DNA from 3 places in the Paenibacillus sp. FSL R7-0179 genome. Region 2 is predicted to be linked to each of the others. Evidence: predicted binding sites of a transcription regulator. Region 2 holds the regulator's gene; each other region holds the start of a gene.
What was found. The regulator LexA, encoded in region 2, represses DNA repair genes until DNA is damaged. The targets are predictions, from matches to a motif close to CGAACATATGTTCG.

Region 1 (5,985 bases), on a different contig from region 2:
CACCGGCCTTCCGTTCCGTTCGTCTGAATGGTGGTTACCGCTTGTCCATTCAGCGTCAGGTTGCAGGCGCTCTGAGCAAGCTCAGGCTCAGGAGACATGATGCTGACAATAATGCGGTACTGGCCCGCCTCGTCTGCCTGAATGTAGGTCGGCCCGGACACCGCAGGGGTTACCTGTGCGTTCTGGCTCAGCACGTGCACCTGCTCGGCTCCGATTGCCGGATTAGCCTTGAACGTATCAACCGCTTCAATAATCTCGTGCTCTCTGGAGAATACCGGAGCCTTCATAATGAATTCACAGATGTTAATCGCGCACCGTTGAAGCTCCCCGCGGGTAAGCGTGCCATTCTCCAGAGATGCGATTGTATTGTCATCGTAAGCGTTAACCTCTGCCCCATAGTTACTAACAACCATGTACAGATCGTTCTGGGCGCGGACCATCCAGTTCGTATTCTTACGGTCTGCCGGTCCTCCGTTCACCACATCATTCATGATGGCCCACCAGTCGGTCATGACAATCCCCCGGAAGCCCCATTCGCCGCGGAGCAGCGTGGTGTTGAGGTCATAGTTGGAAGCCGCCCAATGCCCGTTCACCGGGTTATAGGAGGTCATGATCGAGTTGGCTCCGCCCTGCTTGACTGCGATTTCGAAGCCCTTCAGATAGATCTCACGAAGCGCGCGTTCCGATACGACAGCATCGACCTTACTGCGGTGCTTCTCCTGATTGTTGCAGGCAAAATGCTTCAGCGTCGCATTAGAGCCGCCCTTCATAATTCCGCGTGTGCATGCAGCAGCGAAGATCCCCGAAATCAGCGGGTCTTCGGAGAAATATTCGAAGTTGCGCCCGTTCAGCGGGCTGCGCCGGATATTCAGCCCCGGTCCCAGCAGCGCATCCACCTGGTTGCGCAATAATTCCTGGCCTTCCATGACATACAGGGCTTCCACCAGCTCTGCATTCCATGTAGCAGCCAGCAGGGTGCCAATCGATACCTGTGTAGCCTTCGCTCCACTGTCCATGCGGATACCGGATGGGCCGTCCGCTGTAGCAGCAACCGGAATGCCATAGCTGAACAGACTGTCGCTGACGCCCCCGAACGCCGAAGCCGTACCCGGAGTGACCAGCGGGCTGCTCATCCCTTCGCCCCGGACAATCGCCGCCAAATCTTGGTCGCTTAGCTGGGCAATGAACGTGCTCATGCTGACTTTTGCGTCATGGACATCTCTCAGGGTGTATCCCTGATTGCCGGTCTGCTCGAGAGTCTGCGGCAGATTGCGTTCAATCCGCTCCGCCAGATCCACCTTACGTGTAGGTACCTCGGAGGAGACAAGCTCATACGAACCGTCTGCCTTGCGGGCACCCGGCTTCATCCGCATGAAGCTCTCGGTAGGTGCCATCGCTTCTTCCAGCTGCTCCACGACCTTGAGCTCTTCCAGCACATAGCCTTCTTGTCCATCCAGAAGCACTGCTGACACTGCTTTGACACTGGTGCCTGCATAGAAACGGTAGGTACCGGCTTCCAGCACATAAGCAGAAGCATGCCCGGTCACTCCGGCGTCATCATAGGAAGCCATGGAATGGAGCGGGAAGCTCACGGTAAGGCGCTGAGACTCACCAGGCTCCAGCAGCTTGGTCTTAGCGAAGGCTGCCAGCGCTTTGGCCGGCTGACCCAGCTGTCCCTGCGGCGCTTCATAATATACCTGCACGACTTCTTTACCGGCGTATACGGCTCCCGTATTCGTTACAGTGACGCCGATTTCAATCTGCGGCTCGCCCGCCTGGTCCACCAGCTTCGCTTCCTCCGGCTCCAGCTTGAAGGTCGTATACGAGATCCCGTAGCCGAATTCATACTGAACCTTATCCGGGCAGAAGGTCTCGAAATAACGGTAGCCTACATAGATATCTTCCTCGTACAGGTTCTTGAACTCGTTACCGTAGTTGCGGGTCGACGGGTAATCATCAATGGAATAGGCAATGGTATCCGTCAGCTTGCCGCTTGGCGTAACCTCTCCCGCCAGAACATCGGCAATCGCGTGACCACCCTCCATGCCCCCATGCCAGGAATAGATCACAGCAGAGATAGGATTCACATAAGCAGCGTCATTTACCCAGCTCATATCCATGATATTGGACACATTGAGCACCACAATCGTCTGTTCAAAATGAGCCGTAACCGCGACAAGCATCGCCTTCTCATCTTCCGTCAGCCGGTAGCTGCCTGCGGTATCGGCATTATCCTGATCCTCGCCCGCCGTACGTCCAATAACCACAACCGCTTTGGCTGACTGGCTTCTTGCCTGCTTCACCAGCTCGTCCGTAAGCGGCATTTCCTTCTGGTTCCACGGCTCCGCAGCCCATACCTTGCCGCCGTCATCGAACGGGTTCAGCCCGATCCAGGCCTCGTAGGCTGCAGCCAGCTCTTCATTCACGCTAATGTTCTTCTTGCTGCGCAGTCCATCCAGCAGGTTCGTCGTATATGCAACGTGAACGCTACCGCCCGATCCTGTACCGCTGCGGTAGTAATTCACCTGTATTCTGCCAAAAACAGCCACGCTCTCACCGTTACCCAGCGGAAGCACCTGTCCCTCATTCTTCAGCAGTACCGCACCTTCTGCGGCTACCGTCCGGCTAAATTCTGCAAAACCCTCTAACGGCACTCCAATGTTCTGTGTACTCAATTGGTTTCCTCCTGTATGTTCGTTTCCCATGCTGTGGGTTGATTCTATAGACAACGCCTTCCCCGCAAGGATGTACGTTACCTTGAATCTGTATGGTCCTTCATATAGCATATCCTTCTAAGAATATAAGCTCCAGCCATATTATTCAAGCACCGCTCTAAAATAAAAAGACACCTGTGCGGGCGTCTCTCAAGCCTGTTCCTATGCAATCCGTTCCGCCTGAATAGATACGTCCGGATCTTCTATTTATTTTATCTGCGGCGGCGGCCCTTCATCATGCGGTTGTACATAATAAGAGCGGCAACGATCATGCCCAGCATGGCTACACTGCCTGCCGATTCCTGCGACATACCGAACATCAGGCACACACTTGTCACTAACTGTCTTGTCAGCAGCGCAACCGCAATCAGCATGATGGGCCGCCATATGTTATATCCTCTCACTTCAGCAACACTCCTAACCCGATTTTCAATAACCGTATGATTCCTCATTCCATGAACCATCAATTTCTATTATAGCACAAGAAGGAATGCGCATACATTTTGCAGGCGGCCAGTGAGGTAGTTTGTGCTTTTGACAAGAACGTACGTTCGGTATATAATGCTCACATATGAGGGGGATTGAGACCGTGGATGTAATGGAGAAACTAGAGATTCTGACCGCTTCAGCCAAATACGATGTGGCGTGCACTTCAAGCGGTTCGGACCGCAAGGGTCAGGCCTGGGCACTGGGCAACACCTCCGCGATGGGCATCTGTCACAGCTTCGCGGCGGACGGCCGCTGTATTTCGCTCCTCAAGGTACTTATGACCAACGGCTGTGTGTATGATTGTGCGTACTGCATCAATCGCAAGTCCAACCCCATCCGCCGGGCGGCCTTCACCCCCGAAGAGATCGCAGATATCACCATGCAATTCTACCGCCGTAATTATATAGAAGGACTATTCCTTAGCTCAGGCATTATGCGCAGTCCGGACTACACCACCGAGCAGTTAATTGCTGCACTTGAGCTGCTGCGCAATGTCTATCATTTCAACGGTTATATTCATGTAAAAGCCATCCCTGGAGCAGACGAAGTCCTGCTGTCCAGACTGGGGCTGCTCGCCGACCGCATGAGCGTCAATATTGAGCTGCCCTCGCAGGAAAGCCTAGGACGGCTTGCTCCCGATAAGAGCAAGGTATCCATCCTGAAGCCGATGGGGCTGATTAGCAGCCGGATCAAGGAGAACCGCTCCGATATCGTCCGGTATAATCACGCACCCCGCTTCGCTCCGGCCGGACAGAGCACCCAGATGATCGTGGGGGCAACACCCGATACGGATTACCAGATCCTTAATCTGACGGAAGGCCTATACCGCAAATACTCGCTCAAGCGCGTCTTCTTCTCTGCCTATACCCCGGTTGTGGAGGATTCCCTCCTGCCCGCTCTGGACACCAAGCCGCCGCTGCTGCGGGAACATCGGCTCTATCAAGCCGATTGGCTCCTGCGCTTCTACGGCTTCAAGGCGAATGAATTATTGGATGAGGCCGTACCGAACTTCAACCCGCTGCTGGACCCCAAATGCAGCTGGGCCGTTAACCACAGGGAGCAGTTCCCCGTTGAGATCAACCGCGCTCCGTACGAAATGCTGCTGCGTGTACCCGGCATTGGCGTAAGAAGTGCACAGCGGATCGTAAAGGCCAGACGGGCCGGATCGCTTGATTTCCATGCGCTGAAGAAGCTGGGAGTGGTTCTGAAGCGCGCCCAGTTCGTCATCACCTGCAAGGATAAGCCGCTGGAGGGACTGAAGGTAAGCGAACATACGCTGCTTCGCTCACTCATGTCCGGGGAGCAGTTCGCGCTCCAGCAACCGCAGGTGGAACAGCTCACGCTGTTCGATGACTTCAACCTCTCCACCTTGCCCGCAGCCGGTGACTGGAACAGCATCAATAAGGGGGCGAAGGCCTGATGTTCAAGCCGTCCGCACTGGCGTACACCTATGACGGAAGCTTCGAGGGTCTGCTGTGCTGTGTATTTGAGAGCTATGCCTGGAAGGAGATCCCGCTGGCGATTCATGCTGAGGGCGGGGAAATTGGCCTGCTGCTGGAAGCCAAGTGGATTGAGACCGACAAGGACAAGGCCGCGCGGGTACTGAAGTCCCTGCCGCTGCGGATCAGCCGCGAAGCCGAGGAGCTGGTGCGCCTGAGCTTCTGGAGCTGCGCCCCCGACAAGGAAATGCTGCTGCTGAATTTCCTGTATCTCGGCTTCAAGCATGGCCGCAAGGTAATGAATATGCTGGCCGATGATACTGTTAATAGTCTGATGAAGGCCGTTCAGCAGCTCCGCCATGAAGCACATCTGTACACGGGATTCGTCCGCTTCTCTGTATACGGCCCGGTCATGGCCGCAGTCATTGAGCCGCAAGGTTATGTGCTGCCTGTAATTCAGGAGCATTTTTGCGACCGGTTCCAGGGGGAGAGCTTCATGATCTACGACCAGACCCACGGGGCGGCGCTGATTCATGAGCCCGGACGGGAGGCCATCGTGCCCTTAAGCGGATGGACCCCGCCCGAGCCCGATGAGACGGAGGAGGCGTACCGCCGCTTATGGACCGGCTTCTACCATGCCATCGGCATCAAGGAGCGCAAGAGCGACCGGCTGCGTTCCTCACTAATGCCGAAGCGCTACTGGAAACATATGGTGGAGATGAATGGGCGGGGCGGTGTGCCTGTACTTACCGCGGGGCAGCGGAAGAAGGCATTGCCGCGGGAGAACTCATCGATCCCGGAGGTCCTGGAGACCATAATCCAACTCCATTCACTGGACACAAAAAGCGCCCCGCAGCCATTATCTGACCCCGGAGCGCTCCCTGATTGAAGCTTACTATATTATTAATGAAATAACACTATCATCCTGCCCTTAGTTCAAAGCCTTCCATACCCAGCTCTCCACCTCTGGAAGGTCGATGCCTTCTTCGCGGATGTACGCGTGATGCTTCTGCACCATAGCATCCATCTCGTCTGCGATAGCCTGATATTTGCTTGCTTCCGGCAGGCTCAGGACAGCTTCCTTCGTGAGGTCGAAGCGGTCCATCTGGTTGAGTACACGCATATCGAACGGTGTAGTGATATCGCCATTCTCGCGGTAGCCGTGCACATGCAGGTTATGGTTGTGGCGGTCGAAGAACAGGTCCTTGATCAGGCCTTCATAGCCGTGGAAGGCGAAGATGACCGGTTTATCTTTTGTGAAAAATTGATCAAACTCCTCGTCAGACAACCCGCGCGGATCAAGCTTCTGGCTTCTCAGCTTCAGCAGATCGACTACGTTAATA
Region 2 (5,985 bases):
GCCTCATCAAAGGTATGTTCCCCCACATAAGCCCCTTCTCCGGCACTTTCACCCTTGATTTCAACCTTCTTGGTCTTATCTGCGGCCTCATTGACCTCAAACATTACTTCTCTAGCGTCATCTACCGGTTCACCGTCCTGTGTCACCACAGCCTTGAAGCTGACTGCCGTCCCTGCGGTTACTTCTTCCGGGGTCCAGCTCAGCTCCACCTTAATCGGTGACATGGAGGAATTGGCCGCAGCATGCATCTGCATCGTCATCTCATCTTCCTTATTCCCCGAGCATCCGGCTAGCGTTATCCCCATCAATATGCATATAAGTCCCCTGCGCATCCTTGGCTTCATCATCTGAAGTCCTCCCGGTTCATAGGTAGATTTTTCTTCATTCATGAAACATATCATTTTTATATTACAATGAAAGTCAGATCGCTGCTCTCCTTATTATACACATTTTATTCAATTTGCCTTAAAGAAGCTGCATGATTCACTTGTTAATATGAGAATAGTCATATCTATATAAAAAAGCCAATACCCACTAAATAGGATACTGGCTTCATAGAATTCAATTACAGGGTGTCTACCAGCGGCAGAAGCTCGGAGAGATGGCTGATCTGGTAATCCGGCGTAATCTCCGGGTCCGATGCTTTCGCATTTCGGTTGATCCAAACCGTGGTCAGTCCGGCAGACAATCCGCCAAGAATATCTGTCGTAAGCTTATCGCCCACCATGATCCCTTGCTCTGGAGCAATATCCAACAGTCCGAGCGCGTGCTCGAAGATTCCCTTGTCCGGCTTCCCTTTGCCGAAGCTTCCCGAAATCACAACATGGTCAAAATACGGAGTAAGCTCCGGCACACCGTCCAGCTTCTCCTGCTGAAGTGCCGGGCAGCCGTTCGTCAGCAGCAGCAGCTTCACCTTACCGCGCAGCTCGTCCAGCACCTGAAGCGTCTCTTCATAGATATAGGGACGGCTGCGGCGCTCAGCGGCGAACTTGTCAGCCAGCTGTGCAGCCAGCGCTTCATCCTCTACTCCGAGTGCGGCGAGGCCGCGGCGCCAGGATTCCTTACGGTAGACAGGGGCAAGCTGTTCGAGTTGACGGAACTCCGGCTGTTCACCGGCAGTGAAGTTCGCCCACAGCGCTTCATAAGGGTTAATACCGATCAGCTTCGTGAACGGATACGTCTCATAGGATTCATAGAGTGCACGGGCTTCTCTGCGTACAGCAGCTTCCAGCTCCTGCGGATCAACGGAATCTCCAGCAGCCTCACAAGCATAACGGAAGGCTTCTTCCACGCTGCGGTCATCCCACAGCAGAGTATCGTCAAGGTCAAATAGTACGGCGGTAATCGGCATTAGTTCTCCCACTCCCTATATGCTGGTCTGTCTTCCTATTCGTGCACAAGTTCAATATTGTTGTTCTTCGCGAACTGCTCCAGACGTTCCCCCATCGCAGCGGTGTCATAACGGTTAATCAGCTTGGAGAAAATCCACTGCTTGCGCTTACCCTTATACTTAATGGTTACTACACTGCGTGATAAAGTGATTTTCTCAATATCCGCCGCAGCAAGGAAGCGTTCGCGGTTGTATTTAATAGTAGAGATACGCGCACGCTCAACCTTAAGAAACGGACGGCGGAAGAACAACAGCGCAGCGAGCAGGAAGTACAGCACTACCCCCAGCCAGTTAGCCAGAATTCCGCTTCCTTTGGCTTCGTCAATTGAGCCGACCACCCAGAACATGATGCCCAGCAGCATCAGTACAACGGGGAATAAAATATTGCGGCCTTTAAAAATATCGATGCTTTTCGCAGCAGTCTTAGTACTGGAAGTGTAAATGGAGTCCTTCCCCTGCTTCTTTCTTTGCTGGTTAACTTGCTTCGTGTTGCGTTGAACCATTCTTTCCCAAGAACGGGCCATGTAAGTTCCCCCTAGTCATCCTGTATTATCTATGAAAAGGCAACCGGCTAATGCTTAAGTCCGTTGTTGCCCTCTTCATGCTCCGGATTGTCCACAATTTCGATGGTATCAAGCTGGGCCCGAAAGTTAGTGCGGATGTTCCCCAGATAAATCTCGCGGAGCTTGGCACGTTCAGCCAGTTCCTCTTCATTCAGGCCGCCGTTCTTAGCTTTGCGTGCCAATTCATTGATGCGTGCGACCAATTCGTCAATATTCAATACGTTTCCCTCCCTCTAAATTCATTTTAACTTTGCCATGAGAAAAAGAGCTTGTCAAGGTCTACTCCCTGAAAGCTCTCCGAGTCGATCATTAGTCTGACACATTCCTTCAGTATAAAGGTAAAGTCAGAATATCTCCGGCCTTAATGACGCTGTTCTCCAAATGATTCGTCTTCCTTATTCCTTCTATATATACGGCAGTCTTCATGTCCTCAGGTTTGTTGCTTACAGCAATACTCCATAAGGTATCTCCGCGTTCGACTACGATCCGCTTATCCGGCTTCAGCGAAGAGACCGAACCGGCAAAAACATTCCCCACCACAGTAAATCCCGAAATAACAAGCATCAGCACCAGAACCATCTTCATCAGGCTGACCTGACGGAATAGTGATGATAGCGCAGCGAGACTATGAAGAACCGATTCCTTGATCTTGGTTACATTAGTATGAGCAGTTGGATTACCGGGAGCGGACACCTTGATATCGTCATTATTGTAGATGCTGTTGTAGGTACTATACTTTAACATGATCATCATCCTCCAAACACATGTTCTTGCTTTCGAAAATAATATAACACGAACATGTGTTTCGATCAATAGTTTTTTCGGAACGTTTGTTCTCTTTATTTCCGTTCTCTTATTTTCCTCATTTTAGAACTTATGTTTGTACGAACGGAAGTTCTATGTTATAATTTTCCCAAACATAGTATATGGGGTTGATACCGATGTCAAAGATTTCTAGTCGTCAGCTGGCGATCCTGGAATTTATACGTAATGAAGTCCGCAGCAAGGGTTATCCTCCGTCCGTCCGCGAGATTGGCGAGGCTGTCGGCCTGGCCTCCAGTTCTACCGTGCATGGTCACTTGGACCGGCTTGAGAAGAAGGGCCTGATCCGCCGTGACCCTACGAAGCCGCGTGCGATTGAATTACTCGGCCAGGAAGATTCAGAGAATGTGCATCAATTCGTCCAGACCGTTACCCGCATCCCGGTAGTGGGTAAGGTTACCGCTGGTGTTCCTATTACAGCTACAGAGAATATTGAGGATTACTTCCCGTTGCCTGCTCATTATGTAGGCGATAACAAGGTGTTTATGCTATCTGTCCTTGGTGACAGTATGGTGGATGCCGGAATTATGAACGGGGATTATGTCATCGTACGCCAGCAGCAGACTGCCGACAATGGCGATATTGTTGTAGCGATGACCGAAGAAGATGAAGCAACTGTGAAGACCTTCTACAAGGAACGGGATCATATCAGGCTGCAGCCGGAGAATCCGGCGTACGAGCCTCTCCGCCTTAACCGCGTTACGATTTTGGGACGGGTCATCGGATTATTCCGCGATATCCACTAATCTACTCCCCGCTTAAGAACAGGCTGCTCCGCACCAAGCGAAGCAGCCTGTTTTCTGTTCATTTGTATTCCTGAAGTGGCCAAAAAGCCGAATGCAAACATTTGTTCGCATTCGGCTTTTTGGCCACTTTTCCGTGAACCGCTGCATAGCTCCGCACATATCCTGTTACAAAGGAGTGCTGATCTATATGCCCAATTATCGAATTATCGTCGATCTGTCTCAGCGCATGCTGTACCTGCTGGATAATGACGTTGTCACCAGAGGCTTCCCTGTCGGCATCGGCAAAATGTTAACCGTCTCACCTGTAGGCGAATACACCATCATTAACAAGCAGCCCAATCCGGGCGGCCCGTTCGGTGCCTTCTGGATGGGTCTATCTAAGCCGCATTACGGCATCCACGGAACCAATGATCCTGCTTCCATCGGCCACATGGTCTCCCATGGCTGTATCCGCATGTATAACGCAGACGTTCTCACCCTGGCCGCCCTCGTTCCCATAGGTACCCGTGTTACCATCCGGGAATAGAAAAATCACAAAAACCCTTGAGACGCCAGATTGCGCCCAAGGGTTCTTTCGATTCATATGAATTAGAGCGGATACAGACTACAGTACACTTCTCAACAGACGAATAGCCACCGTATTCAAACGGATAGCCTCGCGGATCGATTCTCTGGCTGCCAGCAGCTCTCTTCTGGCCCGCGAACCTCTAGGCACTCTGCGCAGATTCTCATTGATTTCTTCCAGTCTCTCGAGCAGGATAGCCCGCTGCGTTAACAGGACATTAATGGCTCTGCGAATCCGGTTACGTTCTCTTTGGCTCATCTTTACACCTCTTTTACACTTGGATAGTATAAGAGATGCCAGGAATTGCTCCAAAGCTTGTGTGATTCGGCAGTAATGTTAGAGCTGAAGGCAGCGGGCAGGTAAACTGCTTACTTTTTGTTCAGCCTTACCCGGAATTCAAATTCATCGCGTCTATAAGTCATTCCGGCCAGTACTATGTACTCCGGTGTCCATTTCTGTACAGGTCCGGCATAATCAGCAATCACATGCGGTTTGCCGTCAACCAGCTGAACGACGTAGACCTGTACCTGTGCCAGTGCGGCAGCGAATAGATCAGCATCACTGGACAGTACTTTATAAGCCGTATTCAACTTCGTTCCTCCTTGTTCCACAACCATGATAAAAGATTCCGACAACCATCTATTTAATTATACCGGGTCATGGAACAATATGTAAACCATATTTACAGCTTGATAAAAAGGATTTTGAACAAACCTATATACTTCTTTGTGGCCCCGCCATCCCCGGTAAAAAAATCGGTATTTTTAAGATCCGGTACACTGAATACCGAGAACAAAATGTAATTATCCCTCTTGGTTAAAGACTCAATTACAGGCTGTGCTACCAGCTTGCTAATTCCGTCGCCTATTTCCTGATCTAGCGTATTCTCCAGATTCTTTACAGAATATTTACTGAATGCTTCCTTCCCCGGATTCGTAACAGCCATCACAACCAGAACAAGGATAAGAACCAGTAACGACTTACCGCCCGATCTTCTGCGGACTCTGCGTGCAGGACTTGGCGTATCATAACGCGAATTCATTCTTTTCCCCCTCAACTACAGAATATACAGCAGCTCTTGCAGCATGACTCCCAGCGGATTCAACATCAGCCGATACATGAACAGCATCCCACCAGTAATTCCACTGCTCCCAACATCAATGCTGCTCCAATCCCACTCCGGCAGAGGCGGCGCATCCAGCCCATACTGCTCCATAAGCCTCTCTCGGGTCTCCGCAGGCACAGCCATTCCTTCAGCTCCAGCCACCGCCGGACCTATCAACGCCAGCACAAGCATCAGCGAAAGCATTATCTTATATGTATTCTTCATCATCCGCTCCCATGTCTGCCACTAGAATTCTCTTCTGGCTAAGTATATAGCAGATGGAATAGTATGTAAAATAAATTGGATTGATCTGGAAGTATATTTCCTTTATATTATTATGCAAGGGCTTTGCTCAGTCATCATCTTCAATCTCTCCCCCTACAATAAAAATAGGGAGATTTTTTTATTTAGGAGGTAAATGTATGAACGGAAATAAAGTTATCCTCATTCTCCTGTCCATATCCATACTCGGTATACTCCTTTACTTCGGAATGGCTTATGGGCTGCTATGGTATGCCTTCCGGTCCTCGGTTCACATTGAAGAATAATCTAAGAACATCGGAGGATCATTGTGAAGAAATATAACAGATCTGAAAAAGTCATTATTGGAGTGCTTCTTGGCATGACTGCTGTGCTACTTTTGGGAAGACTGTTCTTTTGGTATGTCTTCAGCACAATATAAAATACGACTCTCGCGCTCAGGGTGAGGAATATTAGCCCCCTTATTTAGGGTGGTTTGTTTTATTCATGACATAAAAATAGAAGGCAGGAAAAGTTTCCTGGCCTTCTGTGTT
Region 3 (5,985 bases), 140 kb from region 2:
TCACGGCGTGCACCCGGACGGGCAGCCGACAAAGCGTCAGCAGCTCCAACCAGCATAGCAATAACCGAGGTAGCCTCGCAATCTCCATGATGGGACGCGATACTGTTGATAACCACCGGATGTTCCTTGTACTTCTTCGCCAGTTCGACGCCGATTTCAACATGCGAACCTTCCACTTCATGATCAAGCGCTTTGCCGATATCATGCAGCAGTCCGGCACGTTTTGCAAGCACGATGTCTTCCCCAAGCTCACCGGCCATAAGTCCAGTCAAATAAGCAACCTCCATGGAGTGCTTCAGTACGTTTTGACCGTAGCTCGTGCGGAATTTCAGGCGGCCCAGAATTTTGATCAGATCCGGGTGCAGACCGTGAACGCCAACCTCGAAGGTAGCTTGTTCACCGTATTCGCGAATCCGTTCATCCACTTCTTTGCGGGATTTCTCCACCATTTCTTCAATACGTGCAGGATGGATACGTCCGTCTGCCACCAGCTTCTCGAGTGCCGTACGGGCCACTTCGCGGCGGATCGGATCAAATCCTGACAGAATAACCGCTTCCGGCGTATCATCAATAATAAGATCAATCCCGGTCAGAGTCTCCAGCGCACGGATATTCCGGCCTTCACGACCGATAATCCGGCCCTTCATCTCTTCATTCGGCAAGGTAACGACAGATACCGTAGTTTCCGCCACATGATCAGCCGCACAGCGTTGAATCGCCAAGGTGATAATCTCACGGGCTTTCTTGTCCGCTTCTTCCTTAGCCTGCTGTTCGATTTCCTTGATCATCTGAGCAGTTTCATGGCGAACTTCCTGTTCTACATTGCTGAGAATGATACTTCTGGCATCATCGATGCTCAGATTGGAGATACGCTCCAGTTCAGTAACCTGATTCTTGTAAATCACATCAATTTGCTGTTGGGTTTCATCAATTCGTTTCTCTTTGTTAGCTACTTGTTCTTCTTTTCGTTCAAGCGATTCCATTTTTTTATCCAGCGATTCTTCCTTTTGCAGCAAACGTCGCTCTTGCCGTTGGATTTCATTCCGACGTTCACGAGTTTCTTTCTCAGCTTCGGTACGGATTCTATGAACTTCGTCCTTAGCTTCGAGTACCGTTTCCTTCTTCAGCGCCTCCGCCTCTTTCTTCGCGTTCTCCACGATGACTACGGCTTCTTTCTCTGCGCTGGAAATCTTAGCTTCTGCAAGGGATTTACGAATAAAATAACCGAATCCAAAGAATGCTGCAGCTACAACGAGAACGATAATGACCCAGATCAATGGTTCCATCTGTTCACCTCCTCGTTGATATCCTCCAAGGTGCGTCCCTTGGGTATTTGTGCAGTTGTTAAACTATCCGTTCATCACCATACAAAAAACCGGTAATACACCGATTGCCATACTGCACATGCTGCACATGCACATTGCCCGCCTTATCCGGCGATTACATTTCATATGAGTTGTACGCGAACCGGAACATAAGAGTCTGCTTTTTGGGAAGGAAAAAGGATTCTTAGTTTATGCCGATTCATGTTATATTTTATTATTTATAAAAAGACCTTGTCAAGAGAGTCGATAACCGCATTAAAGTCAAGAGAATCAATCCGGGAAGTAAAACTCCTCTTCTTCCCCCTCAGAATCCTGCTCATCCCGCAAAATCCCGATCACCTGGCGCACCATTTCCCCTGAGAATCCCCGGCGCATCAGGAACGCCCCTGTCTTCCGGCGTTTGTCGTTCACATCTCCCCGGATCGTATTCCACTTCTTCCGTCCGGTCTGCAGCGCGCTATCCAGCTCCTGCTCGGGTGTGATCTCATCCAGTGCTTCCGCAATCAGCGACTTATCAATGCCCTTCTCCCGCAGCTCCTGCCTGATCCACATCTTGCCCTTACGCTGGTTCACAATCCGCTGCTCCGCCCACTGCTTGGCGTACAAGGGATCATCCAGCAGACGTTCCTCCTGCAGACGGAGCAGAACTTCGGCAATAACAGTCTCCCCTATTTCCTTCTCCCTTAAACGGCGGGCCATCTCCTGTGCGGTTCTGGGCTTGCGCTCCAGATACCTAAGCCCCTCCACATATGCCCGCTGGCGCTCGTCTGCGGCAACAATATTCTCCAGATCCGCTTTGACAAAAGTACTCCCGGTAATCATACGGTATTTAATCATGACATCTTCATGTACAGTCATGTTGTAGTCTCCGAAATGAATCAGATAACGATAGTTAGACTTCTTGATCCGCTCTACCCGTGTAATTACCAGTTCTTGATCTGCCGGGAAATCCGCCAGCACCTGCTCATCCTGTTCTTCGAATTCCTCATCCAATTGTATAACCATCCTGCCAATCACCTCGTTAAGCTGGAAATAATATAGAAGCTTTTTACTAATATCCTTTACGCTTATTATTGATCACTTGCGAAAAGGCACCCTGTTATATCCTCACAGGGCGCCTATCCATCTTGACTTCATTATTCAATTAGAAGTAGACGAGTAGTTAATTACTCGATCTCAAGCAACAGCTTTTCTTCTTCCTCTTGCTCCGCAGCCACATCTGCTTCAGATGGCGCCTCAACCAGAGTTGTCAGGTTGCTGGCCTCACGGATCTTATTCTCGATCAGCAGGGCAATATCCTGATGTTCCTTCAGGAACTGCTTGGAATTCTCACGTCCTTGACCCAGACGTTCGCCTTCATAGGAATACCAGGCACCGCTCTTGTTAACGATATCCATCTCTGTACCGATATCCACAAGGCTTCCTTCTCTGGAGATTCCTTCGCCGTACATGATATCTACATCCGCTTGCTTGAACGGAGGCGCTACCTTGTTCTTCACAACCTTGATCTTCGTGCGGTTACCCACGACATCGTTACCCATCTTGATGCTCTCTACCCGGCGCACATCCAGACGGACCGAGGAGTAGAATTTCAGAGCGCGTCCACCCGGAGTGGTCTCAGGGTTACCGAACATTACGCCGATCTTCTCACGAAGCTGGTTAATGAAGATCGCAATGGTATTGGATTTGTTGATGGCACCTGACAGCTTCCGCAATGCCTGAGACATCAGACGGGCCTGCAAGCCTACGTGGGAATCACCCATGTCGCCTTCAATTTCTGCCTTTGGTACCAGTGCTGCTACAGAGTCAACTACAATGATGTCTACTGCTCCACTGCGTACAAGCGCTTCAGCGATTTCCAGGGCCTGTTCACCTGTATCAGGCTGGGACAGCAGCAGTTCATCAATGTTAACACCAAGCGCCTTAGCATACTTAGGATCAAGCGCATGCTCAGCATCGATGAAGGCAGCTTGTCCGCCCTGCTTCTGTACTTCAGCAATCGCATGAAGGGCAACCGTCGTCTTACCGGAAGATTCCGGTCCATATACTTCAATAATACGTCCTTTGGGAAGTCCGCCAATACCTAGTGCAATATCAAGTGCCAAAGATCCGCTAGGTACAACTTCCACTTTCATGTGAGTGGATTCTCCCAGTTTCATTACCGAACCTTTACCGAATTGTTTTTCTATTTGACGAAGCGCCATATCAAGCGCTGCACGACGATCTGACAATCAGACCACTTCCTTCACTGTTTATAGTATTATAATAACGTGTTTTGAAGGTCTTGCCAAGTCTTTTTTAGAACATACATTCGTTTTTTTTGCTCCCAGGGATAATACTCCCTTTTATTGTAAGATACTAACCTCCTTCCGGATGCAAGGACTTAGCAGGCAGCTTCTCTTCCGCTTCTTACGTAAACAGGAACAATCATAGGATAATTTGTTATACCTGATATAAAACAAAAAACCGCAGCATGATTGCTCAAGCCACGGTTCTTCCGCATACCTAAATTATATACTGCCTTGAACCGTTATTGCAAGGCCGAGCCTTCCAGCGGAGTGGCTACCTTGCGTTCTTCCAGCCGTCGCCACAAACGGTACAGCAGCGCCTTGACTGTGCGCAGGCGGATGTTCTCACGGCTGCCCTTCAGATTCAGCTCATATACCTCTGTTTTGCAGCCCCGCTCAGCCAGACCCACGAACACAAGTCCGACCGGCTTACGCTCGGAATATCCCGGACCGGCTACACCGGTAACCGATAAGCCGAAGTCCGTGTCACCGATCATACGCACCTGCTCAGCCAGCACCTCCGCCACCTCGCGGCTCACCGCTCCCGGGGCATCCGGGCCTTCAAGCATAGCGGAAGGCACATTCAGCAGTTTCTTCTTAATATCATTGGAATAACAGACGATGCCCCCGGCAAACATGGAGGCGCTGCCCGGGATATTCGTAATGCTCTCCATCAGCAGCCCGCCCGTACAGCTCTCGGCAGCACTCAGCGTCAGCCCCGCATCCGCCATCCAGTCCACAATCAGCTGCTCCAGCGGCACATCAATGTTGGCATACAGATTCTCCGGCAGAATAGCAGCAATCTTCTTCTCAAGTGCATCAAGCTTAACCATAGCTTCCCGCTCGGACGGCGCTTTGGTAGAGATGCGCACGGTCACTTCGCCTTCCTTGGCATACGGGGCAATCGTAGGATCGCTCTGGCTGCGGATCAGATCAATCAGCTTGTCCTCCAGCAGCGACTCGCCAATCCCGGCGAACTTAAGCATCTTCGAGTAGAGCGGCATTTCACTAGTAAGTGCATGCTGCTGAAGCCATGGCTTGGCCTTATCCGTGAACATCGGCTTCATCTCCCGGGGCGGGCCCGGCAGCACAATATAATATTTGCCCTCTTCTGCAAAAGCAATTCCTACCGCAAGGCCGGTATCATTGGACAATGGGGTCGTCCCTTCAATGACAAGCGCCTGCTTGCGGTTATTCTCAGTCATTACAATCTTGCGGTCATCGAAGAAGCGCTGCACATGATCCATGGCCAGCTGGTCGATGTGCAGGGTCCGGCCAAGCGCCGCAGCCAGCGCATCCTTGGTCAGATCATCCTCGGTCGGACCGATGCCGCCGGTGAATAATATAACATCCGCCCGGCTCTGAGCAATCCGGATCGCTTCCAGCAGACGGTTTTTGTTATCTCCCACAACGGTCTGAAAATAAACGTCAATGCCTAATGCAGCCAGCTCTACCGATAGAAACTGGGCATTGCTGTTCACGATTTGTCCAAGTAAAAGTTCTGTTCCAACGGCAATTATCTCTGCTTTCATAGCTGACGTTCTCCTCCTGATTGTAGGTATCCTGCAAGGCTTAGCCTGTTTCAGCATCTCAGGCTTTGTTCAAATCCAGCAGCTCCTTATTCTTCACGAAATAATCAATGCCAGAGTAAATGGTAATGATGGCTGCAGCCCAGATTGCAATGTCATCCACGGGGATGCTGACGAACTGGAACGGGAAGTTGTTAAGCAGCAGCAGTGAAATGGCAACAATCTGAATCACTGTTTTTACCTTACCCCACTTGCTTGCAGCCACTACCTTCCCTTCCAATAGTGCCACCTGGCGCAGTCCGGTCACGGCAAACTCACGGCTGATGATGACAATGGCAATCCAGGAATCGCATCTTCCCAGCTCAACCAATGAGATCAGTACGGCTGAGACCAGCAGCTTATCCGCTAAGGGATCGAGCAGCTTACCCAGATTGGTGACCATGTTATATTTTCTGGCTATGTAACCGTCAATTCCATCGGTACTGGCTGCCAGCAGAAAAATAACTGCCGCTACCAAGTGATTAATTGAAAGCTGAAAGGAGCCCCAATGTATCGGTTCCGGATAGAAGCTGAAGTCCACCAGCAGAAAAAACATCATGATTGGGATAAGGCAAATACGCGCTAATGTGATGCGGTTGGGTAAATTCACTGAAGGTTCCTCCCCTAGTCCATACGAATCCGTTATTCCAGCATGTTCTTCAAAACTGCTTAGCTAGTATATTATAGCCATAAATAAGTGTCAAAAAAACATGAAGCACCCCGCAAGTAAGGTAAGTATACACTGCGGGGCACATGATCTTACTTTAAATTGTTAAACTGTAAATCAAGCGGCAAATCAGCCTT

Region 1: the regulator LexA is predicted to act here: its motif matches at 3,255-3,268, upstream of MKX63_RS03165 (putative DNA modification/repair radical SAM protein).
Region 3: the regulator LexA is predicted to act here: its motif matches at 3,626-3,639, upstream of recA (recombinase RecA).

What each region holds. Positions count from the first base shown of each region.
Region 1 is NZ_JBBOCC010000001.1:753,967-759,951, forward strand. Features, by position in the region: gene MKX63_RS03155 (glycoside hydrolase family 3 C-terminal domain-containing protein) at 1-2,675, opposite strand, end outside; gene MKX63_RS03160 (hypothetical protein) at 2,927-3,118, opposite strand; gene MKX63_RS03165 (putative DNA modification/repair radical SAM protein) at 3,313-4,623, shown strand; gene MKX63_RS03170 (TIGR03915 family putative DNA repair protein) at 4,623-5,531, shown strand; gene MKX63_RS03175 (phosphoketolase family protein) at 5,574-5,985, opposite strand, start outside.
Region 2 is NZ_JBBOCC010000002.1:3,180,936-3,186,920, forward strand. Features, by position in the region: gene MKX63_RS30125 (FixH family protein) at 1-305, opposite strand, end outside; gene MKX63_RS30130 (HAD family hydrolase) at 566-1,351, opposite strand; gene MKX63_RS30135 (hypothetical protein) at 1,387-1,914, opposite strand; gene MKX63_RS30140 (DUF896 domain-containing protein) at 1,962-2,171, opposite strand; gene MKX63_RS30145 (LysM peptidoglycan-binding domain-containing protein) at 2,281-2,697, opposite strand; gene lexA (transcriptional repressor LexA) at 2,895-3,521, shown strand; gene MKX63_RS30155 (L,D-transpeptidase) at 3,709-4,047, shown strand; gene MKX63_RS30160 (hypothetical protein) at 4,126-4,344, opposite strand; gene MKX63_RS30165 (hypothetical protein) at 4,455-4,676, opposite strand; gene MKX63_RS30170 (DUF4359 domain-containing protein) at 4,769-5,128, opposite strand; gene MKX63_RS30175 (hypothetical protein) at 5,144-5,395, opposite strand; gene MKX63_RS30180 (hypothetical protein) at 5,614-5,739, shown strand.
Region 3 is NZ_JBBOCC010000002.1:3,321,200-3,327,184, forward strand. Features, by position in the region: gene rny (ribonuclease Y) at 1-1,286, opposite strand, end outside; gene MKX63_RS30810 (regulatory protein RecX) at 1,596-2,330, opposite strand; gene recA (recombinase RecA) at 2,492-3,556, opposite strand; gene MKX63_RS30820 (competence/damage-inducible protein A) at 3,856-5,145, opposite strand; gene pgsA (CDP-diacylglycerol--glycerol-3-phosphate 3-phosphatidyltransferase) at 5,204-5,791, opposite strand; gene MKX63_RS30830 (YajQ family cyclic di-GMP-binding protein) at 5,941-5,985, opposite strand, start outside.